Regions from separate parts of the Saccharopolyspora sp. MMCC62 genome, predicted to be linked through region 2. Evidence: riboswitches for the same ligand, from Rfam matches in the RefSeq annotation. Region 2 holds a riboswitch; the other holds the start of a gene.
What was found. Region 2 has a riboswitch for glycine ahead of gcvH (glycine cleavage system protein GcvH). Riboswitches for the same ligand answer to the same signal wherever they lie in the genome.
Positions count from the first base shown of each region.

Region 1: it holds a riboswitch for glycine, as region 2 does, so the genes downstream of both, gcvP (aminomethyl-transferring glycine dehydrogenase) here and gcvH (glycine cleavage system protein GcvH) in region 2, are expected to answer to the same signal.

Region 1 covers NZ_JBYKCM010000001.1:542,033-556,907, reverse strand. Annotated here, with positions in the region: gene AC29IT_RS02565 (isochorismatase family protein) at 1-523, shown strand, start outside; gene AC29IT_RS02560 (phosphopantetheine-binding protein) at 520-822, shown strand; gene AC29IT_RS02555 (GAF domain-containing protein) at 865-2,457, opposite strand; gene exaC (acetaldehyde dehydrogenase ExaC) at 2,737-4,260, shown strand; gene AC29IT_RS02545 (DUF779 domain-containing protein) at 4,260-4,667, shown strand; gene AC29IT_RS02540 (beta-N-acetylhexosaminidase) at 4,710-6,272, opposite strand; partial or broken gene AC29IT_RS02535 (propionyl-CoA synthetase) at 6,385-8,268, opposite strand; gene AC29IT_RS02530 (hypothetical protein) at 8,671-8,898, shown strand; gene clsA (cardiolipin synthase ClsA) at 9,226-9,831, shown strand; gene gcvH (glycine cleavage system protein GcvH) at 9,987-10,370, shown strand; gene garA (glycogen accumulation regulator GarA) at 10,485-10,943, shown strand; gene AC29IT_RS02510 (bifunctional nuclease family protein) at 11,449-11,925, shown strand; gene AC29IT_RS02505 (MerR family transcriptional regulator) at 12,254-12,817, shown strand; glycine riboswitch at 12,955-13,057, shown strand; gene gcvP (aminomethyl-transferring glycine dehydrogenase) at 13,222-14,875, shown strand, end outside.
Region 2 covers NZ_JBYKCM010000009.1:264,354-279,228, reverse strand. Annotated here, with positions in the region: gene AC29IT_RS21910 (multifunctional oxoglutarate decarboxylase/oxoglutarate dehydrogenase thiamine pyrophosphate-binding subunit/dihydrolipoyllysine-residue succinyltransferase subunit) at 1-2,039, opposite strand, end outside; gene AC29IT_RS21905 (ABC transporter ATP-binding protein) at 2,403-6,116, opposite strand; gene AC29IT_RS21900 (ABC transporter permease) at 6,450-7,298, opposite strand; gene AC29IT_RS21895 (ABC transporter ATP-binding protein) at 7,298-8,320, opposite strand; gene AC29IT_RS21890 (hypothetical protein) at 8,436-8,930, opposite strand; gene ald (alanine dehydrogenase) at 9,291-10,406, opposite strand; glycine riboswitch at 10,615-10,710, shown strand; glycine riboswitch at 10,712-10,801, shown strand; gene gcvH (glycine cleavage system protein GcvH) at 10,850-11,224, shown strand; gene AC29IT_RS21875 (L-serine ammonia-lyase) at 11,249-12,601, shown strand; gene AC29IT_RS21870 (MarR family winged helix-turn-helix transcriptional regulator) at 13,020-13,538, shown strand; gene AC29IT_RS21865 (organic hydroperoxide resistance protein) at 13,540-13,959, shown strand; gene AC29IT_RS21860 (DUF202 domain-containing protein) at 14,003-14,329, opposite strand; gene AC29IT_RS21855 (YidH family protein) at 14,332-14,730, opposite strand; gene AC29IT_RS21850 (SSI family serine proteinase inhibitor) at 14,837-14,875, opposite strand, start outside.

The DNA of each region.
Region 1 (14,875 bases), on a different contig from region 2:
CGTGTTCGAGCCCGACGCCGAACCGCTCACCGAGGTCGTGCCGAACATCCGCAGGCTCGCCGCGGGCGCCCGCGCCGCCGGGGTCCCCGTCGTGTACTGCGCCCAGCCCAGCGGCCAGACCCCGCAGCAGCGCGGGCTCCAGCTGGAGTGGTGGGGGCCCGGTGTCGCCGACCCCGAGCAGGAGGCGATCATCGACGAGCTCGCGCCGGAACCCGGCGACGTGCGGCTGACCAAGTGGCGCTACAGCGCCTTCCAGCGCACCGAGCTGCGCGAGATGCTGCGCGGCTGGGGCCGCGACCAGCTGATCATCACCGGCATCTACGCGCACATCGGCTGCCTGATGACCGCGGCCGAAGCGTTCCAGCAGGAGGTCCAGGCCTTTCTGGCCGCCGACGCCGTCGCCGACTTCTCCGCCGAGGACCACCGGATGGCGGTGCAGTACGCGGCCAAGCGGTGCGCCGTGGTGGACTCGACGCAGCGGCTCGTCGAAGCGCTGGCGCCGCAGCCTTCCGCGGTGGCATGAGCGCCGCGACGACCGGACCGGGCTTCGCCGAAGCCGGTGGAGAACGGGTGCAGGAGGAGAACATGAGCGGGAAGCTGACCCTCGACGACGTGCGGGCCGACGTGGCCGAGCTGCTCTACGAGGACCCGGCCGAGATCAGCGACGAGGAGAACCTGCTGGACTGGGGCCTCGACTCGGTGCGGATCATGAGCCTGGTGGAGCGGTGGCGCACCAAGGGGGTCGAGGTCACCTTCGCCGACCTGGCCGAGCGCCCCAGCCTCGCCGAGTGGTGGACGGTGCTGGAGCCGAAGGCGGGCTGAGCCCCGCCGCCCCGCGGCCGCGGCACCCGCCGCGCGCACCGGTCAGGCCGGGTCGTGCAGCAGCCGGTGCAGCCGGGCCGCGACCGTGGGGCGGCGCCAGTCCTGCGCGGGCAGCACCGTCAGCAGCGCCTCGTGCACCTCGATGTCGTCGCGGCCCGCCGGGCCGTCGGCGAGCCGCCACAGCGGTTCCGGGTCGCGCGCCGCCAGCACGGCGCCGCGCAGGCCCGCCAGCAGGTCTTCCCGCTCCTCGCGGACCGCCGGTGCCTCCGAACTGGGCAGCAACGTGCCCCGGTGCAGGTCCAGCGCCGGGTCCAGCCGCCCAGCCCGCAGCGCGGTGCGCAGCTGCAGGAAGTCCGCGTCCACCTCGGCGGCGATCCGGTACGGCTTCGTCTGCACCACGTCGTGGCCGAGCTGGGTGCGCAGCCGGTGGATCTCGGCGCGCACCGTCACCGGGTTGCCCTGCTCGCCGTGCAGGGCCAGCGCGAGCTGTTCGGCGCTGAGGCCGTCGGGGGAGAGCGCGAGCACCGCCAGCAGCTCGGCGCGGCGCGGGCTCAGCGACACCTCGCGGCCGCGCAGCTCCGCGATCGGCCGGGACGTGAGGAAGCGCAGCCGCAGTGTCGGTGCCCGGGGTTCGTCCTGATCGGCCGAGTACGGTGCCGGGCCTGCCTCGGCGCTCGTGCCCGTTCCGGCGGCACGCGCCGGACCCGTCCCGGCCGCACCGCCCGAACCCGCCGGGCCGGGGCCCGCGACGGCCCGGGGCGCCCGCAGCAGGTACCCCTCGGCCAACGGCTCGATCCGCGCCTCCCGGCCGCTCAGCCGCAGCGCGCCCTCCGGGCGGTCCAGCTCGACCCGCTCCGGCAGCGCCAGATCACCCGGTTCGGCCGCGATCACCCGCCCGGTGGCGCTCAGCAGCGCCCCCGGTTCGCCGCGCAGCGCCCGCAGCACGTCCGAGTTCCGCTCCCGCAGCCGCTCGTCGCGGCGCGCCATCCAGTCCCGCAGCGTGCTCTCCACCAGCGTCGTCGCCGCCGCGACCAGCGCCGCCAGGGCCGGGTGCATCGTGTGCAGCGGCCCGCTGATGTCGATCGAGCCGAGGATGCGGCCGGTCTCCGGGTCGTGCACCGGGGAGGCCGCGCAGGTCCACGAGTGGTAGCGGCGCACCAGGTGCTCGGCCGAGTGGATCTGCACCGGGCGGCCGGTGGCCAGCGTGGTGCCCATCGCGTTGGTGCCCATCGAGGCTTCCGACCAGGTGGTGCCCTCGGACAGCTGCACCCGGTCCGCGGCCCGGCAGACGTTCGGATGCCCCTCGCGCCAGAGGATGTTCCCCTCGGCGTCGGTGATCACCATGATGTGCGTGGTGCCGTCCGCCGCGTCCAGCAGGGTGCGGCGCAGCAGCGGTACGCAGGCCGCGAGCGGATGCGCCGCGCGCATCTCCGCGAGCCGGTCGACGCCGACGCCCATCGGCGGTTCCACCCGGTCCGGGTCGACGCTGGCCGCCAGCGAGCGGCGCCAGGATTCGAACACCACCGCGCGCGGGGCGTGCGGCGCGCGCTCCCCGGAGAGCACGGCGCTGTGCACCCGCCGCAGCAGGCGGGCGCGTTCCATCGGGTCGGCGGGAATCTCGTCGGTGCGCTTCATGCCTCCGTGCTCACAACCGGGACGGGGCGGACACCGCCCTCGCTGAAGATCCAGAGCCGGTACGGTACTCGACCGCTCATGCGCGGTCACGCTCGGAAGCTGCTCCACCGGTGCGGCGGAGCGCGCCCGATCGGCCCATCCTGGACCGTGACGCGCGCAACAGGCAAGGACGCTCACCCCATTGCCAGCGGGGTGCGCCGCCCGTGGGCAACGTCACTGCAACGTCGCCGCCCGTAGCTTCGCGCCCAGCACCGCACAACGTCGTACGGGAGGCACCAGATGACGCTCTACGCAGCACCGGGGACCGAGGGCGCGGTGGTCGAGTACCGCTCGCGCTACGACCACTTCATCGGTGGCGAGTACGTCGCCCCCGCGAAGGGCGACTACTTCGAGAACCCCACCCCGATCACCGGCAAGGTGTTCACCGAGATCGCCCGCGGCACCGCGGACGACGTCGAGCGAGCCATCGACGCCGCCGAAGGCGCCGCACCCGCCTGGGGCCGCACCGCTCCGGCCGAGCGCGCCGGGGTGCTGCTGGCCATCGCCGACCGCATGGAGCAGAACCTGGAGAAGCTCGCGGTCGCGGAGAGCTGGGAGAACGGCAAGCCCGTCCGCGAGACGCTGGCCGCCGACATCCCGCTGGCGATCGACCACTTCCGCTACTTCGCGGGCGCGCTGCGCGCCCAGGAGGGCACCCTCTCGCAGGTCGACGAGGACACCGTCGCGTACCACTTCCACGAGCCGCTGGGCGTCGTCGGCCAGATCATCCCGTGGAACTTCCCGATCCTGATGGCGGTCTGGAAGATCGCGCCCGCGCTGGCCGGTGGCAACGCCATCGTGCTCAAACCGGCCGAGCAGACCCCGGCGTCCATCCACGTGCTGCTGGAGGTCATCTCCGACCTGCTGCCGCCGGGCGTGCTCAACGTCGTCAACGGCTTCGGCGTCGAGGCGGGCAAGCCGCTGGCCTCGAACTCGCGGATCCGCAAGGTCGCCTTCACCGGGGAGACCACCACCGGGCGGCTCATCCTGCAGTACGCCAGCGAGAACATCATCCCGGTGACGGTGGAGCTCGGCGGCAAGAGCCCGAACATCTTCTTCGACGACGTGGCCGCCCAGCGCGACGCCTTCTACGACAAGGCGCTGGAGGGCTTCGCCATGTTCGCCCTCAACCAGGGCGAGGTGTGCACCTGCCCGTCGCGGGCGCTGGTGCAGCAGGGCATCTACCGGGACTTCCTGGCCGACGCGGTCGCCCGCACCGAGAAGATCAAGACCGGGCACCCGCTGGACACCGACACCCAGATCGGCGCGCAGGCCAGCAACGACCAGCTGGAGAAGATCCTCTCCTACATCGACATCGGCAAGCAGGAGGGCGCCAAGGTCCTCACCGGCGGGGAGCGCATCGAGCACGGCGGCGAGCTCGCCGGCGGCTACTACGTGCAGCCCACCATCTTCGAGGGGCACAACAAGCAGCGGATCTTCCAGGAGGAGATCTTCGGGCCGGTGCTGTCGGTCGCGTCGTTCGCCGACTACGACGAGGCGATCAAGACCGCCAACGACACCCTCTACGGCCTCGGTGCGGGCGTGTGGGCCCGGGACGGTTCCACCGCCTACCGCGCGGGCCGCGACATCCAGGCGGGCCGGGTGTGGGTGAACAACTACCACGCCTACCCGGCGCACGCGGCGTTCGGCGGCTACAAGCAGTCCGGCATCGGCCGCGAGACGCACAAGATGATGCTGGACCACTACCAGCAGACGAAGAACCTCCTCATCAGCTACTCCCAGAGCGGTCCGGGGTTGTTCTGATGGCGGACGAGGACACGGGCACTCCCGCACGGGTGGCCGTGACGCCGGAGGCGGCGGATCTGATCCGCCGCCTCCGGGCCCAGCACGGCCCGGTGATGTTCCACCAGTCCGGCGGGTGCTGCGACGGCAGCGCCCCCATGTGCTATCCGCAGGGCGAGTTCCGCACCGGAGCGTCCGACGTGCACCTCGGCGACCTCGCCGTGGTTGACGAGGACGGGAACCCCGATCCGGTGCCGATGTGGATGTCCGGCGCCCAGTTCGAGTACTGGAAGCACACCCACCTCACCGTCGACGTGGTCCCGGGGCGGGGGAGCGGTTTCTCCTTGGAGGCGCCCGAAGGCGTGCGCTTCCTGATCCGGTCCCGGCTGCTCACCGACGAGGAGTGGGCCGGGCTCGGCGAGCGCTGACCGCGGTGCGGCCGGGCGGGGGGCCCGGCCGCACCGGAGGCCTCACGGCCAGTCGATCTGCGGGGATCGGGTGTAGCCGATGCCCGCCGCCTCCCAGCGCGGGCCCTGCTGCGCCAGCCGGGCCCGGAACGACTCCCAGTCGTGGGTGGCCGCGGGCGACCAGCCCAGCTCGGCGATCGCGGGCAGCCGCGGGAACGCCATCAGCTCGACGTGCTCGGAGTTCTCCAGCGTCTCCGTCCACATCGGAGCCTCCACGCCGTGCACCGCGTCCGCGGGCACCCCGGGCAGCAGCGTCGCCGGGTCCCAGCCGTAGGCGTCGGCGACCTCGACGTAGCCGGCCCAGCTCAGGCCCAGCTCGGTGGACTCGTCGTACTTCATGTCCAGGTAGGACCGGTCCGCGGGGGACAGCAGGATGCGGTTGCCGCGCTCGGCGGCCGCGGCCATCAGCTCCGCGTCGGCACCCTCGGTGCCCCAGTACTGCACGACCGATCCGGCGGCCGGTTCGGCCTTGGCGTACTCGTGCCAGCCGACCGCGGTCTTGCCGTACTTCGCCACGATCGGCAGCGCCCGGTCCATGAACGCCCGGTACTGCTCGTCGGTGGTGGCGTCCGCCTCGTCCCCGCCGATGTGCAGGTACGGGCCGGGGGTCAGGGCGGCGATCTCGCGGATCACGTCGTCCAGGAACTCGTAGGTGATGTCCGAGTCCACGCACAGCGAGCTGAACCCGACCTCGATGCCGGTGTACAGCGGCGGCGCGACCCCGTCGCAGTTGAGCTCGGCGTAGGAGGAGAGCGCCGCGTTGGTGTGCCCCGGGGTGTCGATCTCCGGGATGAGCGTGATGTGCCGCGATTCGGCGTGCGCCACGATCTCCGAGTAGTCCTGCTGCGTGTAGAAGCCGCCGGGCCCGCCGCCGACCTCGGTGCTGCCGCCGTGCTCGGTCAGCCGCGGCCAGTCGGTGATCTGGATCCGCCAGCCCTGGTCGTCGCTCAGGTGCAGGCGCAGGAAGTTCACCTTGTACCGCGCGAGCTGGTCGATGTAGCGCTTGACCGAGTCGACGTCGAAGAAGTGCCGGGCCACGTCGAGCCCGGCGGCACGGTGCTCGTAGCGCGGCCGGTCGGTGATCTCCCCGCCGGGCACCGTCCACGGCACGTCCTGCACCTGCGGGCTCTCGATCTCGGCGGGCAGCAGCTGGCGCAGCGTCTGCACGCCGTGGAACAGGCCGGTGTCGGTGGCGGCGTGCAGCGTGACCGCGTCCGCGGTGACCTCGAGCCGGTAGCCCTCCGGTCCGGCGTCCGGCTCGTCGAGGCGCAGCGCGAGGTCACCGCCGTCGGATACCGGCAGCGGGAACCCGGTGGCGGGCCGCAGCACCTCGGCGAGCCGGTCGGCGACCTCGGTGGCGCCGGGGTCGGCGCTGATCGCGCTGTCGGCGGTGAGCGCGAACTCGACGCCCGGCGCCTCCTGCACTGCTTCGGGAGCCGGGATGACCTGGTGCAGCCGCGCCTGCGGGTCCGCGGAGGCGTCGGGGGTGAGGGTGCTCAGGGCTCCGGCGGCGAGCACGCCGGTCAGCAGCGCCGCCGTCGCGGCGCGCACGGGGGTGAGGGGCATCGGCAACTCCCGGTCGGGGACGTGGTCGTAAAAGGTATAGACCACGCATCCCGCGTGGGCAGCGGCCGAACGGACGTATCGGGCGCCGCTCGGCCCGGCCGCGCTCCGGCGGTCAGCGCTCGCCGCGCAGCGCGGTGCGCAGGGCGTCCAGCACCGCCGGGTCCTCGATGGTGGAGGGCACCTTCGCCTCGCCGGTGTCGGCGATCTCCCGCATCGACTTGCGCAGCACCTTCCCGGACCGCGTCTTCGGCAGCCCGTCCACCACGTCCACGTCCCGGAACGCCGCCACCGGCCCGATCTGGTCCCGCACCGCGGCCACCAGCTCGGCCCGCAGCTCCGCCGGATCGACCTCGACACCGGACTTGAGCACCACGAAGCCGCGCGGCACCTGGCCCTTCAGCGCGTCGTGCACGCCGATCACCGCGCACTCCGCGACCGCCGGGTGGGCGGCGAGCACCGCCTCCATCGAGCCGGTGGACAACCGGTGCCCGGCCACGTTGATCACGTCGTCGGTGCGGCCCATCACGAACACGTAGCCGTCCTCGTCCACGTGCCCGCTGTCGCCGGTCAGGTAGTAGCCGGGGTAGCGGGACAGGTACGACTCCCGGAACCGCTCGTCGTCGCCCCACAGCGTCGGCAGCATCCCCGGCGGCAGCGGCTGCTTGATGCAGATCGCGCCGTCCACGCCGGGCGGCAGCTCCTCGCCCGCCTGGTCGAGCACCCGCACGTCGAACCCGGGCACCGGTACCGTCGGCGACCCCGGCTTGATCGGCATCGGTTCCAGGCCGCGCAGGTTCGCGCAGATCGGCCAGCCCGTCTCGGTCTGCCACCAGTGGTCCACCACCGGCACGCCGAGGGTGCGCACCGCCCACTGGTAGGTCTCCGGGTCCAGCCGCTCCCCGGCCAGGAACAGCGTGCGCAGCGAGGACAGGTCGTAGCGGGCGAGCTCGGCGGCGTCGGGATCGACGCGCTTGATCGCCCGGAACGCGGTCGGCGCGGTGAACAGCGCCCGCACCCCGTGCGCGGCGATGACCCGCCAGAACGCGCCCGCGTCCGGGGTGCCCACCGGCTTGCCCTCGTAGACCACGGTCGTAGCCCCGGCCAGCAGCGGGGCGTAGACGATGTAGGAGTGCCCGACGACCCAGCCCACGTCGGAGGCCGTCCAGAACACGTCACCGGGCCCGATGTCGTAGATCGCGCCCATCGACCAGCGCAGCGCCACCGCGTGCCCGCCGTGGTCGCGCACCACGCCCTTGGGGCGCCCGGTGGTGCCGGAGGTGTAGAGCACGTACAGCGGATCGGTGGCCGCCACGGGCACGCAGTCGGCGGGTTCGGCGGCCGCCAGGGCTTCCGCGGCATCGGCGTCGCCCGGTCCCAGCTCGGCCCGCGCCTGCTCCCGCTGGAACACCAGCACGCCGCCCGCCGGGCGGTGCTCGGCCAGCCGCAGCGCCTCGTCGACGATCGGCTTGTACTCCACGACCCGGTTCGGCTCCAGCCCGCAGGACGCGGCCACCACGATCGCCGGGTGGGCGTCGTCGATGCGGGCGGCGAGCTCCTTCGGCGCGAAGCCGCCGAAGACAACCGAGTGCACCGCCCCGATCCGCGCGCACGCCAGCATGACCACCAGCGCTTCCGGGATCATCGGCAGGTAGACGATCACCCGGTCGCCCTTGCCGACGCCGCGCGCCCGGAGCGCCCCGGCGAAGCGGGCGGTGCGGTCCAGCAGCTCGCGGTAGGTCCAGCGGGACACCTCGCCGGTCATCGCCGAGTCCCAGATCACCGCGGTCCGCTCGCCCCGCCCGTCGCGGACGTGCCGGTCCAGCGCGTTGAAGCAGGTGTTGAGCACCCCGTCCGGGAACCATCGCCCGGACTCGTCCAGCGCCCGCTCCGGTGCGCGGTCCCAGTCGATTGCGGTCGCGGCCTCCAGCCAGAACCCCTCGGGGTCGGCGAGGCTGCGCCGGTGCGCGTCGGCGTGGGCACCCATGGTCGAGACCTCCCGCGGTGATGTGTGGGACGGATGCCGGTGGTCTACCCGAAGGGGGCCGTCCGCGCCAGCACCCACGCGGTTCCCGCGGGCGGTGACCGCGACGCGCCGGGACCGCGGGCGTGGCGCGCCCGGGCCCGACAGTCCACAATGGTCGATCAGCGGAGGAGGTGGTTTCCGGTGCGGCTACCGAACATCGCGAGTTCCTGCGACGAGCGGTCGACACCGCTTCGGCCGCGCCGAACCCGCGCGCTTTCAAGATCATCCATTCGGCGTCGGGTCGCTCCCGCTGGGCGCAGGCGCGCCGAATTCGGGGAACCCCCGGTCGCCGGTCGAACACAATGCGTGGGTGGGGAGGCGGCCGGTTAACGCGGATCGCGACCGGGCCGACAACCGTGATGGAGGTGTCAAGCTGTGACCAGCGTGGAGATGACTCACCGGGACGGCATCGCCGGTGGTGAAGACGACGCGGCGGAACTACCCACCACCCCGTGCAGCGTGGTGTGGAGCCGTGGCCACTCGTTCGTCCTCGAAGGCGTCGGTGGCCGCGCCCGCTGGGCCGGGGTGGACGACCGCGGCCGGGCCCGCTTCCTGACCGACGCCGAGATGCGGCGCCGCGGCTGGAGCCACGAGCGCCGCTGACTCCGGCAGCGCACCCCGTGGCCGCTCCGGCCACCACCAGGGGGGTGTGGCACCCTGATCCGTGCGGACGCCCAGGGCGTCCCGGAGTCGCAGGCGCAGGTGAGCGCTTCGCGGCGGAACGCACAACCGCGTCAGGGGAGGGCTGTGGTGCAGGACGCCGACGGCACCACGGCCGGGTCCGGAGGCCGAGGTCGAGGGGGCGATCCCACGTCCCCGGAACCGGACGAACCGCGGATCACCGGCACCGAGCGGCCCGCGGCCGAACCGGCCGCGGACTCCGCCGGAGCGGACCGCGGCGGTGAACCGGCCACGCCGCCCGACCCCGGCATCGCCCGGATCAAGGAAGTCGCCGCGAGCGTCTGGGACGACCCGTGGATCACCTGGCCCAACCTGCTGAGCGCGGTGCGGCTCGCCGGGGTCCCGCTGTTCCTCTGGCTGCTGCTCGGCCCGCAGTCCGACCTGCTGGCGCTGCTGGTGCTGGTCGTCAGCGGAGCCACCGACTGGCTCGACGGCAAGCTGGCCCGCTGGCTCGACCAGTACAGCCGCGTCGGCGAACTGCTGGACCCGGCGGCCGACCGGCTCTACATCGTCGCCACGCTCATCGCCTTCGTGCTGCGGGACGTGATCCCGTGGTGGGCCGCGGCGGCGCTCATCGGCCGCGACGTGGTGCTCACCCTGTGCCTGCCGGTGCTGCGCTGGCACGGGTTCGAGCCGCCGGAGGTGCACTACCTCGGCAAGGCCGCCACGTTCTGCCTGATGTACGCGTTCCCGCTGCTGCTGCTCGTGCAGGAGGACTTCGCGTTCGCGGGCGTGGCGCGGCCGATCGCCTACGCCTTCACCTGCTGGGGCGGCGCGCTGTACGTGTGGGCGGGCGTGCTGTACCTGGTGCAGGTGATCGCCGCGGTGCGCGCCGCGCGCACGCTCAAGACCTGATCGGTCCAGGTCCGGCCGGTGCGGGTGTGATCACGCGCGGCCGCCTTGCGGCCGGGAGCGGCCCCGACCTAGGCTCGCTGGGTCCGTGGCGATCATCGCGCGGGTGCGGTGGCAGCCGGCCCCGCCCAGGTACGACGAGGAAGGCGGGACCACCAGTGGCCCCGGACGGGATCAAGTACACCCAGGAGCACGAGTGGGTGCGGCGCACCGGCGACGACACCGTGCGCATCGGCATCACCGACTACGCCCAGCAGCAGCTCGGCGACGTGGTGTTCGTGCAGCTGCCCGAGGTGGGCGAGACCGTCGAGGCCGGTGGCGGCATCGGCGAGGTGGAGTCGACCAAGAGCGTCTCCGACATCTACGCCCCGATCGCGGGGGAGATCGTCGCCCGCAACGAGCAGCTCGACCAGGAGCCGGAACTGGTCAACTCCGATCCGTTCGGCGACGGCTGGATGATCGAGATCAAGCTCGCCGACCCGGCCGCGTTCGACGGCCTGCTCAGCGAAAGCGACTACCAAGGCATCATCGACCAGGGATGATCGTTGATCTCGGGTTCGCGAACGGCGTGAGGTGGGAGTCCCGCGTCTGCGACCTGTGACGGCACGGTACGTTTGAACCACTTGCACGACCCATCCGCGCAGAGGAGAGCTCAGGTGAGCCAGAACGACGGGCCCGGCGGCGTTCCGCCGGAGCAGTCACCGGAGACCACCTCGGTCTTCAGGCCGTTCCTCTCGGAGCCGGAGAGCACCGAGAGTGCCCCCCAGGAGCCGGCGGCCTCCGGGGTCGATTCGCTGCCCGCCGGGGCTGCACTGCTGGTGGTCAAGCGTGGCCCGAACGCCGGGTCGCGGTTCTTGCTCGACCGCGAGACCACCAGTGCTGGACGCCACCCGGACAGCGACATCTTCCTCGACGACGTGACGGTGTCCCGTCGGCACGCCGAGTTCCGGCGAGAGGGCAACGACTTCGTCGTCGTCGACGTCGGCAGCCTCAACGGCACCTACGTCAACCGGGAACCGGTGGACACCTCGGTGCTGGCCAACGGCGACGAGGTGCAGATCGGGAAGTTCCGGTTGGTGTTCCTGACCGGTCCCATCGACGGTCAGGGCCGCTGAGGCGGACGTTCCGCGGACCGAGCGCATCGGGGCGACGCCGATCCGGCGCCGCCCCGATCGCTCTCGGCGGTGATCGTTCCAGGCGATCTCCGGGCCGCTGGTTCCCGCAGTCCGGAACGGGTTCTGCGGGATGCGGTGCGGTGTATCGTGACGGGGGACATCGTTCGCGTCGCGAGCGGTCGGCGCCCGACCCGGGAACCGACCTGGTCGGAGTCGCGGGAGCCGCGTCCGGTGAGCACCTCCGGGTGCCCGCGGAACCGGTGCGCGACGGCGTCGAAGACCGCCCCTGCCCGGGGCGGACAACGGAAGGGCCCGGTACCGGCGACCCCGCTGGTGCGAGGCCCGGAACGAGCCGGAAAAGCCGTCCACCGAGCGGAAAATCCGGGCGGGAACGACGGCCGGAGGTCGGCGTGTCCGCCGTATCGCGGGTAGCGTCAGAGGCGTCGGTGCGCGATCCTCGACCAAGGATGTCACGCTTCGGCGCGCTGGAGGAGGCGATGTGTCGATGAGCAGCGAAATGCGCGTCGTCGGCGTGCGAGTGGAACTACCAGCCAACCAGCCGATCCTGCTGCTGCGCGAGACCGAGGGCGAGCGGTACCTGCCGATCTGGATCGGATCGGTGGAGGCCACCGCCATCGCGCTGGAGCAGCAGGGCGTGCGACCCGCCAGACCTCTCACCCACGACCTGCTCAAGGACGTCATCGGCGCCCTCGGGCGGGACCTGGAGCAGGTGCGAATCACCGACCTGCAGGAGGGCACGTTCTTCGCGGAGCTCATCTTCGACGGGGACGTGCGGGTCTCGGCCCGGCCGAGCGACTCGGTGGCGCTGGCGTTGCGGATCGGGGTGCCGATCCACGCCGACGAATCGGTGCTGGACGAAGCCGGGCTGATCATCCCGGACGAGCAGGAGGACGAGGTCGAGAAGTTCCGGGAATTCCTGGACTCGGTCTCGCCGGAGGACTTCCGCGGCGCGGACACCTGATCGCGGCGGGCGGGGCTCGGCCCCGCCAGGCCGACCGCGTCGTTCGAGAGGGGCTCCTGGTGCCGCGCGCACCAGGGGCCCTTCTCGCATGCCGGGCCCCGGTCGGGGCACGCGTCACACCGGGGTCGGGGGACGGCTCCGCGCGTCGCGTTGACCCGGTCTCGGGGCGGGCTTACCTTCGAGGTGCGCGAATCGCCCCGATGTGATTTTCCAGGTCGGGGAAGGTCAAACCCCCGGTTCCATGATCGTTCGTGGTCGTTCTCGATGATCATGCGTCGAGCCGGGTTCGGTGGTTCGCCGGCTTCGGGCCGGGCGGAGGGAGGCAGGCGTGGTGGAGCGAGCACCTGGCGAGGAAGCCGCCGCAGGGGGTTCGGCACCGTTCCCGGACTCCGCGCTGCCGGACGAGCTCGTCGGTTATCGCGGACCCGCGGCGTGCCAGATCGCCGGGATCACCTACCGGCAGCTGGACTACTGGGCGCGCACCAAGCTGGTCGGGCCGTCCATCCGCGGCGCGGCCGGGTCCGGTTCGCAGCGGCTGTACTCGTTCAAGGACATCCTGGTGCTCAAGGTCGTCAAGCGGCTGCTGGACACCGGGGTCTCGCTGCACAACATCCGGGTCGCCGTCGAGCACCTGCGCCACCGCGGGGTCGAGGACCTGGCCCGGATCACGCTGTTCAGCGATGGCACGACGGTCTACGAGTGCACGTCCGCCGAGGAGGTCGTGGACCTGCTGCAGGGCGGTCAGGGCGTGTTCGGCATCGCGGTGAGCGGTGCGATGCGCGAGATCACCGGCACCATCCACGAGTTCCCCGCCGAGCGCGCCGACGGCGCCGAGGCCGTCGAGCCGGTCGGGGACGAGCTGTCCCGCAGGCGCGACCGCCGCATCGGCTGAGCGCTGCCACCCGGCACCGCTGGGTGCCGGGGCCATCACCGCCCGTCAGCGGCCCGCCTGGACCGTTGGGATGATCGGGCGGGATGAAGATCGCACCGTTCGGCCGTCACCGGATCGGGTAAGCTGCTGAGCATCGCCGACCCCGCGCGGGAGAGTTCGCCGTTGACCTGGTCAGCGGCGGCGCCGAAGGAGCAAACCCTCCCCGACAACCTCTCAGGCCTGCTGGACCGCACGGGCGAGATACCTCTGGAAAGCGGGACCACCGACGTGGTTCCCCGCCGACGGTGCAAGGCCGGTCCGCGGACCGGGTGAAGCTCTCAGGCGTTCGCATCGCGGACAGTGACAGAGGGGGAGAGCAGCACACGTGCTGCCGCCCTGTCCGTCGCGATGAATGAGGTGTGGCGATGACGACCGAAGACCGCATCCCGCTGGCCGCCCTGGAACACGGGACTCCGTTCGCCGACCGCCATGTCGGGCCGCTGCCCGCCGAACTGGCCCGGATGCTCGACGTGATCGGCGTCGGGTCGCTGGAGGAGCTCGGGCAGGCGGCCGTGCCCGACGGCATCCGGGAACGAGACCTGCAGCTGGCCCTGCCGGAACCGGCGACCGAAGCCGAGGCGCTCCGGCAGCTGCGCGACCTGGCGCGGCTCAACAGCCCGCACACCGAGATGATCGGGCTCGGCTACTACCCGACGATCACGCCGCCGGTGATCCGCCGCAACGTGCTGGAGAGCCCGGCCTGGTACACCGCGTACACGCCGTACCAGCCGGAGATCTCGCAGGGCAGGCTCGAGGCGCTGCTGAACTTCCAGACCATGGTGGCCGACCTGACCGGCGTGCCCGTGGCGAACTCCTCGATGCTCGACGAGGCCACCGCGGCCGCCGAGGGCATGACGCTGGTGCGCCGCGCGGGCCGGGCCAAGTCGCCGCGGTTCGTGGTGGACGCCGACGTGATGCCGCAGACCCTCGCGGTGCTGCGCACCCGGGCGGAACCGCTGGGCATCGAGGTCGTGGTGGCCGACCTGAGCGCGGGCGCCTCGGCGCTGCCCGAGGGCGACTTCTTCGGCGCGCTGCTGGCCTACCCCGGTGCCTCGGGAGCGGTGCGCGACCAGCAGGAGATCATCGAGCAGGTGCACGAGCGCGGCGGCATGGTCGTCGTCAGCGCCGACCTGCTCGCGCTGACCCTGCTGCGCGCCCCCGGTGAGCTGGGCGCGGACGTGGTGGTGGGCACCACGCAGCGCTTCGGCGTCCCGATGGGCTTCGGCGGCCCGCACGCCGGCTACATGGCGGTGCGCAAGGGCATCGAGCGGCAGCTGCCCGGCAGGCTGGTCGGCGTGAGCGTCGACGCGGACGGGAACCAGGCCTACCGGCTGGCGTTGCAGACCCGCGAGCAGCACATCCGCCGGGAGAAGGCCACCAGCAACATCTGCACCGCGCAGGTGCTGCTCGCCGTCGTGGCCGGCATGTACGGCGTCTACCACGGTCCCGCGGGGCTGCGGGCCATCGCGAAGCGGGCGCACCGGATGGCGGCCGTGCTGGCGGAGCGGCTGCGCCGCGGCGGGGTGCGCATCGAGCACGCCGCGTTCTTCGACACCCTCGTCGCCGAGGTGCCCGGCCGGGCCGCCGAGGTGGTGCAGGCCGCGCGGGACGGCGGCATCAACCTGCGCCACATCGACGACGACCACGTCGGTGTCAGCTGCGACGAGACCACCACGCGGGAAGCGCTGGTGCGGGTCGCGGAGGCCTTCGGCATCGCCGGGGGCGCGCTGGCCGACATCGACGAGCTGGACGCCGAGACCGAGGACGCGCTGCCCGCCGGGCTGCTGCGCACCTCCGAGTACATGACGCACCCGGTGTTCCACGCGCACCGCTCGGAGACCTCGCTGCTGCGCTACCTGCGCAGCCTGTCCGACTCGGACGTGGCGCTGGACCGCAGCATGATCCCGCTGGGCTCGTGCACGATGAAGCTCAACGCGACCGCGGAGATGGAACCGATCACCTGGCCGGAGTTCGCCGAGCTCCACCCGTTCGCGCCGGCCCAGGACGCGACCGGCCTGC
Region 2 (14,875 bases):
GTCTCGGCGACCACGCCCTGGCCGGCGAACGCGGCGTCGCCGTGCAGCAGCACCGGCAGCACCGTGAAGCCTTCCTGGCCCTTGTCCAGGATGTCCTGCTTGGCGCGGACGATGCCTTCCAGCACCGGGTCCACGGCCTCCAGGTGGGAGGGGTTCGAGGTCAGCGACACCTTCGTCTCGCCGTCGCCGAACATGCGGAAGTACTTGCCCTCCGCGCCCAGGTGGTACTTGACGTCACCGGAACCGTGCGCCTGGCCCGGGTCCAGGTTGCCCTCGAACTCGCGGAAGATCTGCGAGATCGGCTTGCCGACGATGTTCGCCAGCACGTTCAGCCGGCCGCGGTGCGGCATGCCGATGACGACCTCGTCGAGGTCCGCGGCGGCCGACGAGTCGAGCACCGCGTCCAGCAGCGGCACCACGGTCTCGGCGCCCTCCAGCGAGAACCGCTTCTGCCCGACGTACTTGGTCTGCAGGAACGTCTCGAACGCCTCGGCGGCGTTGAGCTTGGAGAGGATGTACTTCTGCTCGGACTGCTCCGGCTTCTCGTGCGGCTTCTCGACCCGCTTCTGCAGCCAGTCGCGCTCGTCCGGCTCGAGGATGTGCATGTACTCGACGCCGACGGTGCGGCAGTACGAGTCGCGCAGCACGCCCAGCACGTCGCGCAGCGACATCCGCTCCTTGCCCGCGAACCCGCCGACCGCGAACTTCCGGTCCAGGTCCCACAGCGTGAGGCTGTGCGAGAGGACGTCGAGGTCCTCGTGCCTGCGCTGCCGGTAGTTCAGCGGGTCGATGTCGGCCATCAGGTGGCCGCGGGTGCGGTAGGCGTCGATCAGCTCCAGCACCCGGGCGGTCTTGTCGACCGCGCCCTCCGGGATGTCCTGGGTCCAGCGGATCGGCTCGTACGGGATGCGCAGCGACGAGAAGATGTCGTCGAAGAACTTGTCCTCGCCCAGCAGCAGCTGGTGCACCTTGCGCAGGAAGTCACCGGACTCGGCGCCCTGGATGACCCGGTGGTCGTAGGTCGAGGTCAGCGTCACGATCTTGCTGATGCCCATGTCGACCAGGGACTTCTCCGAAGCCCCCTGGAACTCGGCCGGGTAGTCCATCGCCCCGACGCCGATGATCGCCGACTGGCCCTTGGTGAGCCGCGGCACCGAGTGGTTCGTGCCCGACGGGCCCGGGTTCGTCAGCGAGAACGTGGTGCCCGCGAAGTCGTCCGCGGTCAGCCCACCGGTGCGGGCCTTGCGGATGATGTCCTCGTAGGCCTGCCAGAACTGCTGGAAGGTCATCTCCTCGCAGCCCTTGATGGAGGCCACGACGAGGTTGCGCGAGCCGTCCTTGGCGGGAAGGTCGATCGCGAGACCGAGGTTCACGTGCTCCGGGGTGACGGCCGCGGGCTTGCCCTTGGCGTCCTCCCCGTAGTGGCGGTTCATGTTCGGGTAGTCCCGCATCGCCCGCACCAGCGCGTAGCCGATGAGGTGCGTGAACGAGACCTTGCCGCCCTTGTTCCGCTTCAGGTGGTTGTTGATCACGATGCGGTTGTCGAACAGCAGCTTCGCCGGGACCGCCCGCACGCTCGTCGCGGTGGGCACCTCCAGCGACTGCTCCATGTTCTTGGCGATCGCCGCGGCCGCACCGCGCAGCGGCTTCGTCTCCTCGCCCGCACCGGAGCTCTTCACCGGAGCCGCCTTCGCGGCCTGCTGGGGGGACGGCTTCGGCTCGGCTGCCTTGGCCGGCTTCGGCGCGGGGGCCTGCGCTGCGGCGGCCGGGCGAGCCTGCCCGTTGCCCTCGCTGCGCGTGGCCGTCGCAGTAGTCGTTCCCGACACCGTTGTCGTCGTCGCGGTCGACCCGGCTCCTGCCGCGGCGGTGGAGTTGTCAGCGGCTACCGAGACCGAGGCCGCCTGCCCCGGCTTGTAGTCGGCGAAGAACTCGTGCCACGCGGAGTCCACCGAAGCGGGATCTTGGAGGTACTGCTCGTACATCTCCTCGATCAACCATTCGTTGGGGCCGAACTGTGACGCAGGGCTGCTGCTGGACACGGCTGGCGTTCGCCTCGATCCATCTGCTCGTGATGTACACACACTCAAGTACCAGGCTAGCGGTCCGATTAGTGCGGTTGGCACACAGTGCGGGCCTGGTGGAGAAGAGCTCGGTCACAGGATCGATCAGGAAAGTCCCTCACCAGGCAAACGTGACCCGTTCGGGCGTCGTAGTCGATCACTGGCATCCGTACTATGCGCCGACTCACCACCGGCGGGCCGGTGGTCCTCCACCCCGTCTGTCGCCTGCGGACACCACAACGTTTCGGTCACGACCGCTGTTCCCGCCTCGCGGGACGAACCGGCCCGACCGGCGAGAACGCGTGACGCCACGTGCTCGCGGCCACCCGCACGGTGAGCACGTCAGGGGGAGGTGCGCAGCGGATCGTGCGCCGAGTCACCGGCGTCCGCGGAGCGGTGCTCGACCGGGCCCGTCGGGTCCGCCACCGCGTGATCACCCGCCCGCCACAGCCGCGCGTAGTGCCCGTCCCGCGCCAGCAGCTCCGCGTGCGCGCCGTCCTCCACGACCCGGCCGCCGTCCACCACCACGATCCGGTCCGCCCGCGCCGCCGTGCCCAGCCGGTGCGCCACCACGAACGTCGTGCGCCGCGCCGCCAGCCGATCGCTCGCCGACACCACCAGCGACTCCGTCGCCGGATCCAGCGCCGCGGTCGCCTCGTCCAGCAGCAGCAGGTCCGGCCGGACCAGCTCCGCCCGGGCCAGCGCCACCAGCTGCCGCTGGCCCGCCGACAGCTCCCGGCCGCGCTCGCCGACCTGCTGGCGGAACCCGAGGCGCAACATCGCGATCCCCGGCAGCGCGCCCACGTCCCGCGCCGCCGCCTCCACCTCCGCGTCCGACGCCGCCGGCCGCCCGTAGGCGATGTTCTCGGCCACGTCCCCCGCGAACAGGTAGCCCTCCTGCGGGACCACCGCGAGCCGGTCGTGGAACCCGGACAGCTCGTAGCGGCGCACGTCCACCCCGTCCACCAGCAGCTCGCCGCCGGTCACGTCGTAGAACCGGGCCAGCAGCTTCACCAGCGTCGACTTGCCCGCACCCGTCGGGCCCACCAGCGCCACCGTCGTGCCCGGCTCCACCCGCAGCGACACGTCCCGCAACGCGTCCCGCTCCGCACCCGGGTAGCGGAACGACACCGACCGCAGCTCCACCGCGCCCGCCAGCCGCTCCGGCACCGGCACCGGCGCCGCGTCCTGCGGCACCGACGTCGGCGTGCGCAGCAGATCACCGATGCGGCGCAACCCCACCCTGGCCTGCTGGTAGCCGTCGAACACGCCCGACAACTGCTGCACCGGCGAGAAGAACATGCCCAGGTACAGCAGGAACGCCACCAGCACCCCCGCCGTCAGCTCGCCCGAAGTCACCCGCGTCGCCCCCACGCCCAGCACCACCGCCTGCGCCAGCTCCGACAGCAGCGCGGTGAACGGGAAGTACGTGGCGATGTAGCGCTGCGCCCGCAGCCGCGACCGCCGGTACGCGTCGCTGCGCTGCGCGAACACCTTCGCCGAGTAGCGCTCGCGGCGGTGCGCCTGCGCCACCCGCAGCCCCGACACGTTCTCCTGCAGGTCCGCGTTCACCGTGCTGACCCGCTCCCGCGCCTCCGCGTACGCCGTCGACGACACCCGCCGGAAGAGCACCGTCGCCACCACCAGCGGCGGCAGCACCGCCAACGCCACCAGCGCCAGCGACAGATCCGTCACCAGCAGCGCCACCGCGATCCCGAAGATCGTGAACGCGCTCACCACCGCCGTCGCCAAGCCCGTCTGCAGGAACGACGACAACGCGTCCACGTCCGTCGTCATCCGCGTCATGATCCGGCCCGCGAGCTCCCGCTCGTAGTAGTCCAGCCCCAGCCGTTGCAGGTGCGCGTAGCTGCGCACCCGCAGCAGGTACAGCAACGTCTCCCCGGTGCGGGCCGTCACCACCGTCTGCACCTTGATCACCAGCCAGCTCACCAGCACGATCACCGCGCCGATCGCCGTCACCAGCCACAACGTCCCCGGATCGCGCGCATCCACCCCGCCGTCCACTCCGTGGCGCACCAGCGACGGCAGCGCGACCGAGCCCAGCGCATCCGCCGCCACCAGCAGCACCGTCACCACCAAGCCCCACCGGATCGGCCGCAGCAACCGCGCCAGCCGGAACCCCGGATCCGGCGCCGTCGCATCCACCCCGGGCAGCCGCGGCGCGTCCACCGCCGCGGGCAGCGCGCGCAGGCCCGCGGCCAGCTCCGGCGTCAACGGCGTCGCCGCACCACCCCCGCGGCCACCGCGCACCTCCACCGCGTGCGTGCGCTCCGGTTCGTCCACCGCGGGCCACAGCTCCGCGGTCGGCGCCGCAGCCGCGATCGGCTCCGGCTCGGTCGCGCCCGCCGCGTCGATCTCCTCCCCGGGACCGGCCAGCAGCGAGCGGAACAAGCCGCACCGCTCCCGCAGCTCCTCCTGCGTGCCCACGTCCACGACCCGGCCCGCGTCCAGCACCGCGACCCGGTCCGCCAACGCCAGCGTCGACCGGCGATGCGCGATCAACAACGTCGTGCGCTGCGCCGTCACCGACCGCAACGTGTCGTGGATCGCCGCCTCCGTCGCCGGGTCCACCGCCGACGTCGCATCGTCGAGCACCAGGATCCGCGGATCCGACAGCAACGCCCGCGCCAGCGCCACCCGCTGCCGCTGGCCGCCCGACAACGTCAGGCCCCGCTCGCCGACCAGCGTCCCGTAGCCCTCCGGCAGCGCCGCGATGAAACCGTGCGCCTCCGCCGCGCGCGCCGCCGCCTCCACCTCCGCATCCGTCGCCTCCGGGCGCCCGTAGGCGATGTTGCCGCGGATCGAATCCGAGAACAGGAACGCCTCCTCGAACACCACCCCGACCGCCGACCGCAACGACTCCAACCGCAGGTCCCGCACGTCGTGCTCGGCACCGCCCTCGGCCGCGCCGATCCGCACCGCGCCCTGCTGCACGTCGTAGAACCGCGGCAGCAGCAACGACACCGTCGACTTCCCCGACCCCGCCGGCCCCACCAGCGCCACCGTCTCGCCCGGCTCCACCCGCAACGACACGTCCGAGAGCACCTGCTGATCACGGGTGTAGCCGAAACCGACCCCGTCCAGCCGCACCCGCAGCGGCACCTCCGGCAGATCCACCGCGCCCGGCCGGTCCCGCACGTCCGGCCGCGAATCGATCAGGTCCGTGATCCGCTCCATGCCCGCCCGCGTCAGCTGGCCCTGCACCAGCACGCTCGCCATCATCCGAGCCGGGCCGCCCAACATCCCCACGTACGCCGCGAACGCCACGAACGTGCCCAGCCCCACCTGGCCGTGCAACGCCATCCAGCCGCCCAGGCCCAGCACGCCCACCTGGCCCGCCGCGGGCAGCACCGACAAGCTCGCCTGCGGGAACGACGTCATCCGCGCCGTGCGCAGCCGCTCCGCGAACAACCGGCGCGCGCCCGACTCCAACCGGGCCACCTCGCGGGCCTCCTGGCCGAAGCCCTTCACCACCCGGACCCCGGACACCGTCTCCTCGACCTGCTGGGCGATGTCCGCCGCCCGCTGCTGCGCCGACCACGTCGCCGGGAACAGCCGCTTCTTGCTGCGCGCCGACACCGCCGCGATCAACGGCACCACCACCAGCACCACCGACGTCAGCAGCGGCGACAACCACACCATCGCCACCAGCGCGAACACCATCAGCACCACGGTCCCCGCCGCCAGCGGCACCATCGACAGCAGCGCGTTCACCAGCTGCAGATCGCTGATCGCCCGCGACGCCACCTGGCCCGTGCGCAACGCGTCCTGCTTGCCGCCGTCCAGCCGCTGCACCGAACCGAACACCGCGCGCCGCAGATCGTGCTGCACGTCCAACGCCAACCGGCCCGCCGAGTAGCGGCGCACGAACGCCGCGCCGAACCGGAACACCCCCAGCCCCGCCAACGCCGCCGCCAGCCACCACAACCGGCTCGTGTCGCCCGCCACCGCGTCGTCCACCGCCGTCTTCGTGATCAGCGGGACCAGCGCCTCCAAGCCCACCGCCGCCACCGACGCGCCCAACGCCAGCAGCATCGCGACCGGATGGCGCCGGCACGCGGCGAGCAGACGGCGGATCCAACCAGGACGGGAACATTCGCTGCCGGAGTCGCTCACCGGGCCAGGTTAGGCGCCGGGGACGACGGGGCGGAGCAGCCGTGGCGGCGGGGTACCGGGTCTCACCTGCGCGTGGAAGGGAACCTTCCGGTCATCGGAGTGAGGAAGGGAACCTTTCTGTCACGGGTGCGATGAAGGGAACCTTCCTGTCACCGGTGCGGTGAGGGGAACCTTCCTGTCACCACCCCGAACGCGAAGGAGGGGACCTCCCCGCTCCCGCGGAAAGATCCCCTCCGGTCGACCGGCGTCGGCTCAGGTGATGTCGCGCCGCCCGCTGAAGTACCAGCCGCCGAGCACGAACAACGCCGCGTAGCCGGCGAAGGTCAACATGCTCAGCCACCACGGGTGCCCGTAGGACCCGCCGAAGACGAAGTGCAGCACGTCGAACAGCCCCTGCGGCACGTTCGGTTCGTTCGGCCCGGCGATGGCGCTGATGAAGGTCGGCACGGCGAGGTTGCCGACGATCCCGCTCCCGGCCGCGCCCGGCAGGTAGGAGACGACCCCGGACGCGTCGGAGCCGACCAGGAACAGGTCGACGATGAACTCGAACACGAACTTGTAGACCAGCAGCACGATGATCACGATCACCGGGTTGGCGACGAGCGCGCCGAACCCGACGCCGAGCAGCGTCCACAGCACCATCGCCAGCAGCCCGGCGGCGCTGACGATGAGCCAGTCGGGCCCTTCGCCGAACCCGTCGACGCCCCCGCCGGCGAGCGCGCCGAGGCTGGCGGACAGCACGTTGACCAGCCCGTACAGCAGGCCGAGGTTGGTGTAGGCGATGAGCTTCGCCCCGAGCACCGCCCCGCGCGGGTTCCCGGTGAGGTAGGTGGTGGTGATGCTCTTGTTCCGGTACTCGCCGGCGAACGCCAGCGCCCCCACCAGTCCGGCGAAGATGGTGCTGAAGTTCGTCGACATCGACATGGTGAGCAGCCCCAGCGGCAGCGGCCGCCCGAGGTCCTCTTCGATCGCGGGCATGTAGCCGAACCCGGTGCCCATCCAGCTGGCGCCGAAGCTGAGCAGCGCCACGGGGATGAGCAGTGCCCACCACAGGTTGGTGGTGAAGATCTTCCGGAATTCGGACTTGACCAGGCCGTCCATCAGGCGCCTCCTCCGAATCCGCCGTGCTGCTGGTACGGGTTGGGTCCGCCGGGCGGTGCCCAGCCGCCGGGGCCGGGTGGTGGCCCGCCGGGCGGGTGCTGGGCGCCGACGTACTGGCCGCTGGTGAGCTGGAAGAACAGCCGCTCGAGGTCGACCTGCTCCTCCTGGATGCCGTAGACGGCGACGCCGGCCTGCAGGGCCAGTTCGGCGACCGACCGGGAGTCGGAACCGGTGACGGCGATCCGCCCGTCCGGCAGCGGCTCCACGGTGAGTCCGGCGGCCTGCAGCGAGTTCACCAGCGCCTGCGGGTCACCGGCCTGCACGAGCACCCGGTTGCGCTGCTGCGCGCGCAGCTGGTCCAGGTCGCCGTTGTAGACGCATTCGCCGCGGCTCACGATCACCACGTGGTCGACGGTGTGCTCCATCTCGCGCAGCAGGTGGCTGGAGACGAGCACGGTGCGCCCGGATGCGGCGAACGACTTGAGGAAGCCGCGCAGCCAGGCGATGCCCTCCGGGTCGAGCCCGTTGGCCGGTTCGTCGAGGATCAGCACCTGCGGGTCGCCGAGCAGCGCGGTGGCCAGGGCCAGCCGCTGCCGCATGCCCAGCGAGAACCCGCCCGCCGCGCGGTTCGCGGCGCCGGTCAGCCCGACGAGGTCCAGCGCGTGGTCGACCTGCTGGTCGGGCACGTTCATCGCCGCCGAGTAGCAGCGCAGGTGGTTGCGCGCGGTGCGGGACGGGTGGAAGCTCTGCGCCTCCAGCACCGCCCCGACCACGGTGGCGGGGTTGCGCAGCTGGGCGAAGGGCACCCCGTTGACGGTGGCGGTACCCGATGTCGGGTTCACCAGCCCCAGCACCATGCGCAGCGTCGTCGTCTTGCCGGAACCGTTCGGGCCGAGGAAACCCGTGACCACCCCGGGGTGGACGGCGAAGCTGAGGTCGCGGACCGCGCTCACCGGCCCGAAGTTCTTGCTCAGGTTCTGCACCAGGATCCGGCCGCTGCCGTCGTGCACACGCTCCTCCATCGTCGCTCGGCCCCGCAGGGCGCCCGCGAGCGCGCGACGCTGAACGATCACGCTCGGGCGCGGGGCGGTCCCATCCTGCCTGACCGGCCCGCGCCGTTAGGGGGGAGTGCGGAAATCAGCCCGTGCCGTGCTGCGGCCGGCTGATCGGCCGGTCCGAGCCCGGTGGTCGGCCGTCCTCCGGTCGGGGGGAGCGGTGGTGGACGGGTGCACTGGCGGGCCAGCGACCGGTCGGTTGCCGCGCCCCGGTGTCCGGTCCCGGTTCGCGGTCCGGCGCCGGTTCGCCGGCGGGGGCGTGGCGGCCGATCGGTGCGCCGGGCGTCGCGCTGTCGCCGATGAGGCCGCGGTGCACGTGCAGCCACGACTCGCACGGCCAGCTGCGGCTGCGCACCGTGCCGGAACAGGCGGGGCAGCGCCCGTCGGAGTCCGGGTGGTGGGCCTCCAGCAGGGCGCGCAGGCCGCCGGTGAGGCGGTGCAGTTCGGACCTGGCGACCGGTAACAGCTCTTCGGTGCCGCCTTCGGTGGCCACCCGCTCCAGCCGGGCCAGCCGGTCCAGTACGGCCTCCCGCATCTTCGCGTCGTCCACGTGCCACTCCCCGCGTCGTACGGTCATCGCGGCCGATCGGGACGGAGAAGGCGGACGTCCGTGGCGTCCGCGACGAGCACCGCCGCAGATCGGCGCGGCTTGGCGCACTCCCATCGGCAGTTCACCCGGCCGACCACACCGAACTCACCTGGTCGAGTGGATTTTCGGGCGGGTTCGGCCCCGATGGGTTCGTCACGCTCCGCACGTCGGAAATCAAGCGTTCGTGTCCTACACTGGGACCTGGCGGCCTGCTCCCGGTGACCCCCAGGCCGGTCGAGCGGGCCGCCCTCTAACCCCTATCGGGGTGCTCTCACCTCTGCGAGTGAAACTCGCCGGTCTCGCCGCGAAGTGGTCTCGGATGGTCCCACATGGTCTCGCGGTTGCGGATCAGACCAGCACCGCACCCGGGTCCGTGCGCGGCATCCCGTGCGCCACCGCCACCGCCTCGCTCACCAGCAACCCGCCGTGCGCGTTCAACCCGCGCGCCAGCGCCGCGTCCGCCCGGCACGCCGCTCGCCACCCCTGATCCGCGATGCGCAACGCGTACGGCAACGTCACGTTCGTCAACGCGTGCGTCGACGTGTTCGGCACCGCGCCCGGCATGTTCGCCACGCAGTAGAAGACCGCATCGTGCACCCGGAACGTCGGATCCTCATGCGTCGTCGGCCGCGAATCCTCGAAGCACCCGCCCTGGTCGATCGCCACGTCCACCAGCACGCAGCCCGGCTTCAACCGGGACACCAGCTCGTTCGACACCAGCTTCGGGGCCTTCGCCCCCGGCACCAGCACCGCGCCGATCACCAGGTCCGCCGACCGCACCGCTGACTCCACCGCGTACGCGTTCGACGTCACCGTGCGGATCGCGCCCCGGTGCGCCGCATCGATCTCCCGCAACCGGTCGACGTCGGTGTCCAGCACCTCCACCTGCGCACCCATGCCCGCGGCCACCCGCGCCGCGTTCAACCCGGCCACCCCGCCGCCGATCACCACCACCCGAGCCGGCGGCACGCCCGGCACCCCGCCGGGCAGCACCCCGCGGCCGCCCTGCGGCGTCAGCAGCGCCTGCGCGCCCACCTGCGGGGCCAGCCTGCCCGCGACCTCGCTCATCGGCGCCAGCAGCGGCAACCCGCCGCCCGCCGACTGCACCGTCTCGTAGGCGATCGCCGTGACCTCGGCGCGCAGCAGCTCGTTCGTCAACTCCGCCGACGCCGCCAAGTGCAGGTAGGTGAACAGCACCTGGCCCGAGCGCAGCCGCGGGAACTCCTCCGCCACCGGCTCCTTCACCTTCAACACCAGCTCGCCCTCGGCCCAGGCGTCCGCCGCCGACGGCACGAGCGCCGCCCCCGCCGCCGCGTAGTCCTCGTCCGGGATCGACGAACCACGCCCGGCACCGGCCTCCACGAACACCGAGTGCCCGCGCGCCACCAGCTCGTGCACGCCCGCGGGAGTGCACGCCACCCGGTACTCGTGGTTCTTCACCTCGCGCGGCACCGCGACCTTCACCCGGCCCACCTCCCGACACCTCGCCCGACCCCGCACTCCGCATCATCCGCCCCGAACCCCCACCCCGCCCGGACCGCGAGGAAGGGAACCTTTCCGCCACCGGTGACCGGAAGGTTCCCTTCCACGCCGCGATCCGGACGGGCGCGCGCCGGCGACGGGTGACACCCGTTTATCGTTGCCGGGCACGACCACAACCGAACAGCGCCGCAGAACCCGAGCGGGAGAGACCCTGCGCACCAGCAGGGCGCCGAAGGAGCAAACCCTCCCCGAAAAACTCTCAGGCACCCATGACCGCTCGGGCGAGGCCACTCTGGAAAGCGCGCGCCCCGGCGCCGCACCCACGGTGCAAGCCGCGAACCCGCGGCGAAGCTCTCAGGTCCCGAAACAGAGGGGGAGGCCCGCGAACCAGGGCACACCCGTGCCCGTGATGGTGAGGAGCCTCCATGTCCCTGCCCGAACAGCTGCGCTACACCGAAGAGCACGAGTGGCTCGACGACCGCGGCGACCTGGTCCGCATCGGCATCACCCCGTACGCGGCGGAAGCGCTCGGCGACATCGTCTACGTGCAACTGCCCGAGGTGGGCGAGCGCATCGAGACCGGCGCGGCCTGCGGCGAACTCGAATCGACCAAGTCCGTCAGCGACCTGTACGCGCCCGTCACCGGCGAAGTCGTCGCCGTCAACACGGCCGCCGCCGACGACCCCGCGGTCATCAACTCCGATCCGTTCGGCGCGGGCTGGCTGCTCGAAGTGCGCGCCGAACAGACCGGTGCTGTGCTCACCGCGCAGGAATACGCCCAGTTCACCAGCGGTGAATAGGCCGGGGCGAAGGGGGACGGAGCTGTGACGATCAGCGTCTTCGACCTCTTCTCGGTGGGCATCGGCCCGTCGAGTTCGCACACCGTCGGCCCGATGCGGGCGGCGCGGATGTTCACCGCGCGGTTGCACGACGACGGTCTGCTCGGTCAGGTCGACAAGGTGAAGGCCGAGCTGTTCGGTTCGCTCGGCGCCACGGGGCACGGCCACGGCAGCCCCACAGCGGTACTGCTCGGACTCGAAGGGCACGACCCGGAGACGGTCGACCCGGCCGCCGTCGAACACCGGGTGGAGACCATCCGCGCCGAGGGCAGGCTGCGGCTGGCCGGCGAACGCGACATCCGGTTCTCCGCGGACCGCGACCTGGTGATGCACCGGCGCAGATCGCTGCCGGTGCACCCCAACGGGATGCGGTTCACGGCGTTCGGCGGCGGCGCCGAACTGCGGTCCGCGGTGTTCTACTCCGTCGGCGGCGGATTCGTCGTCGACGACGACGCCACCGGAACCGACCGGATCAAGCCCGACGAGACCCCGGTGCGCCACCCGTTCCGCACCGGCGACGAACTGCTCGCCCGGGTCGCCGAAGCCGGCTCCCGGATCAGTGACGTCATGTTCGACAACGAGCTGTCCTGGCGCTCCGCCGAGGACATCCGGGCCCGGCTGCTGCACATCTGGTCCGTGATGCAGGAATGCGTCGACAACGGCTGCCGCAACGACGGCGAACTGCCCGGCGGGCTGCGGGTGAAGCGGCGCGCCGCCGCCCTGCGGGCCCACCTCGGCGAGCAGGACGACGCCATGGAGTGGCTCACCCTGTTCGCGCTCGCCGTCAACGAGGAGAACGCGGCAGGCGGCCGAGTGGTCACCGCGCCCACCAACGGTGCGGCCGGGATCGTGCCCGCGGTGCTGCACTACTACGTGCGCTTCGTGCCCGGAGCCGACGAGCAGGGCGTCCTCCGGTTCCTGCTCGCCGCCGGCGCCATCGGAGTGCTGTTCAAGGAGAACGCGTCGATCTCCGGGGCCGAAGTCGGCTGCCAGGGCGAAGTCGGATCGGCCTGCTCCATGGCGGCTGCCGGGCTCGCCGAGGCGATGGGGGCGACGCCGTGGCAAGTGGAGAACGCCGCCGAGATCGCGATGGAGCACAACCTCGGGCTCACCTGCGATCCCATCGGCGGGCTCGTGCAGATCCCGTGCATCGAGCGCAACGCCGTCGCCGCCGTCAAGGCCGTCACGGCCGCGCGGATGGCGCTGCGCGGCGACGGCAGCCACTTCGTCTCCCTCGACAAGGTGATCAAGACGATGCGGGAGACCGGCCGCGACATGAAGGTCAAGTACAAGGAGACCGCCCGCGGCGGGCTCGCGGTCAACGTCATCGAGTGCTGATCGGTTCCCTTCCGGCCTCGCCCCGCCCGGCGCCCACCGCCGCGCGGGGTGGGGCGAGGAAGGGAACCTTCCTGTCACCGAGGTGCCGGTACGCCGGGCCGCGGTGCTCCGGCGAGGAAGGGAACCTTTCGGTCACGGGTGGGATGAAGGGAACCTTCCTGTCACCGACGGCCGCGGCCCGACCCGGGCGATGACCGCTGCGAGGAAGGGAACCTTTCTGCCACCGGTGCGATGAAGGGAACCTTCCTGTCACGCTCGGGCGTCGTCCGGGGTCGTGGGGTACCCGGTGTGGTGGAGTGCGGCGGTGGTGTTCCGCCGGGCTGCGCGGGTGCGATCTCGGAGACCACTTAGGAAGTGCACAACTCAGTTGCGCACAACTCGAATCACGGCTAGTGTCGACCACGTGCAGGAGGCGGGGATGAGCGCGGACTCGGCGCTGTCACTGGATCAGCAGGTGTGCTTCGCGCTCTACAGCGCGTCGCGTTCCTTCACCAACATGTACCGGCCGTTCCTCGACGAGCTGGGGCTGACCTACCCGCAGTACCTGGTGATGCTGGTGCTCTGGGAGCACGACTCGCTCGCGGTCAAAGACCTCGGGACGATGCTCAAACTGGACTCCGGAACGCTGTCGCCGCTGCTGAAACGGCTCGAAGCGAGCGGACTGGTGGACCGGCGGCGCAGCACTCGCGACGAGCGGTCCGTCGAGATCGGACTGACCGAGCGGGGGCGGGAGCTGCGGGAGCACGCCGAGCAGATCCCGAATCGGGTGCTCGCCGCCAGCGGCATGGAACTCGACGAGGTGCTGGCGCTGCGCTCCACGCTGCAGCGGCTCACCGCCAACGTGGACCAGGCCGCGCACCGCGCCAGGGCCGCCGTCGCCGACGGCGTCCCCATCACCGACGAACTCCTGCGCGGGACCACGACACAAGGAGACTGAGATGGCAGCGTTGTACACCGCCGAAGCGACCGCGACCGGCGAAGGGCGCGGCGGCCGCACCCGCTCCTCCGACGGAGTGCTCGACCTCGACCTGGCGGTCCCGCGTGAAATGGGCGGCCCCGGTGGCGACTCCACCAACCCCGAGCAGCTGTTCGCCGCCGGCTACGCCGCGTGCTTCCACAGCGCGCTGCAGCTCGTCGCCCGCAAGGCGAAGGCGAACATCGCCGACTCCGCGGTGACCGCCCAGGTCGGCATCGGCAGCAACGGCGCGGGCGGCTACGCGCTCGAGGTCACCCTGTCGGTGAGCCTCCCCGGCGTCGACGAGGAGCAGGCCCGGCAGCTGACCGAGCAGGCCGACGCGGTGTGCCCGTACTCCAACGCCATCCGCGGCAACGTCCAGATCGACCTCGCCGTCGCCTGAGCCCCGCGCGGCGCGCCCGTCCCGGAAACCGGGGCGGGCGCGGTCACATGAGCAGGACGTACACCAGGCCGATCGCGCCGGCCAGCAACGCGAGCAAGGTGAACGCCGCCTGCAGCACCCCGTCCGGCAGCGGCTCCTCCGCGCGCAGGCTCCGCTCCGCAGCCCGGTGCCTGCGCCACGACGCGATCGCGATCACCGCCGCCAGCGGCAGCGCCACCGCGGCGCACGCCACGGCCGCGACCGCACTGCGGTGCGCGACCAGCCGCAGCAGCACCATCAGGCACACCACGAACGTCAAACCGGTGCGCAACCACGCCAGCGTCGTGCGCTCCACCTGCAGCCCCGGATCCCACGGGCCCTGCCGAGACACGATCAGAGCCCGCTGACCAGCAACAGCACCACCACTGCCACGCCGATCACGCCGAGCCCGAACCCGAGCACCGGCGCCAGCTTCGGCGGCGGCAGCGGCGCCTTCGTGCGCAGCGCCCGCTCCATCGTCATCCACCTGCCGAACGCCGCCACGCTGCACGCCACACCCGCCAGCAGCAGCAGCACGGCCAGCGACGTGCGCAGCGGATCCGGGCCGGACGGCGTCGCCGCGTTCAACGCCTCCACCCCGACACCCGCCGCCATCAACGCCAGCGCCGTGCGGATCCACGCCAAGAACGTGCGCTCGTTCGCCAGCGTGAACCGCGGATCGGGCTCGTCACCCACCCCGTAGATCCGGTTCGGCCAGCGCCTACACGCGGGATCTTCGTTCTCGGCAGCCATACCGCCACCGTAGTGCGACCGGAGCAGCCGGAATCCGCTGAGGGTGGTAACGCCGCGCGGGCACCGGCGCGGCGCTCGGCCGATCCGGTGCCCGCGGGCCGGGAACTCAGAAGTCGAACACGGCGCCCGCGGCGGACGACGCCAC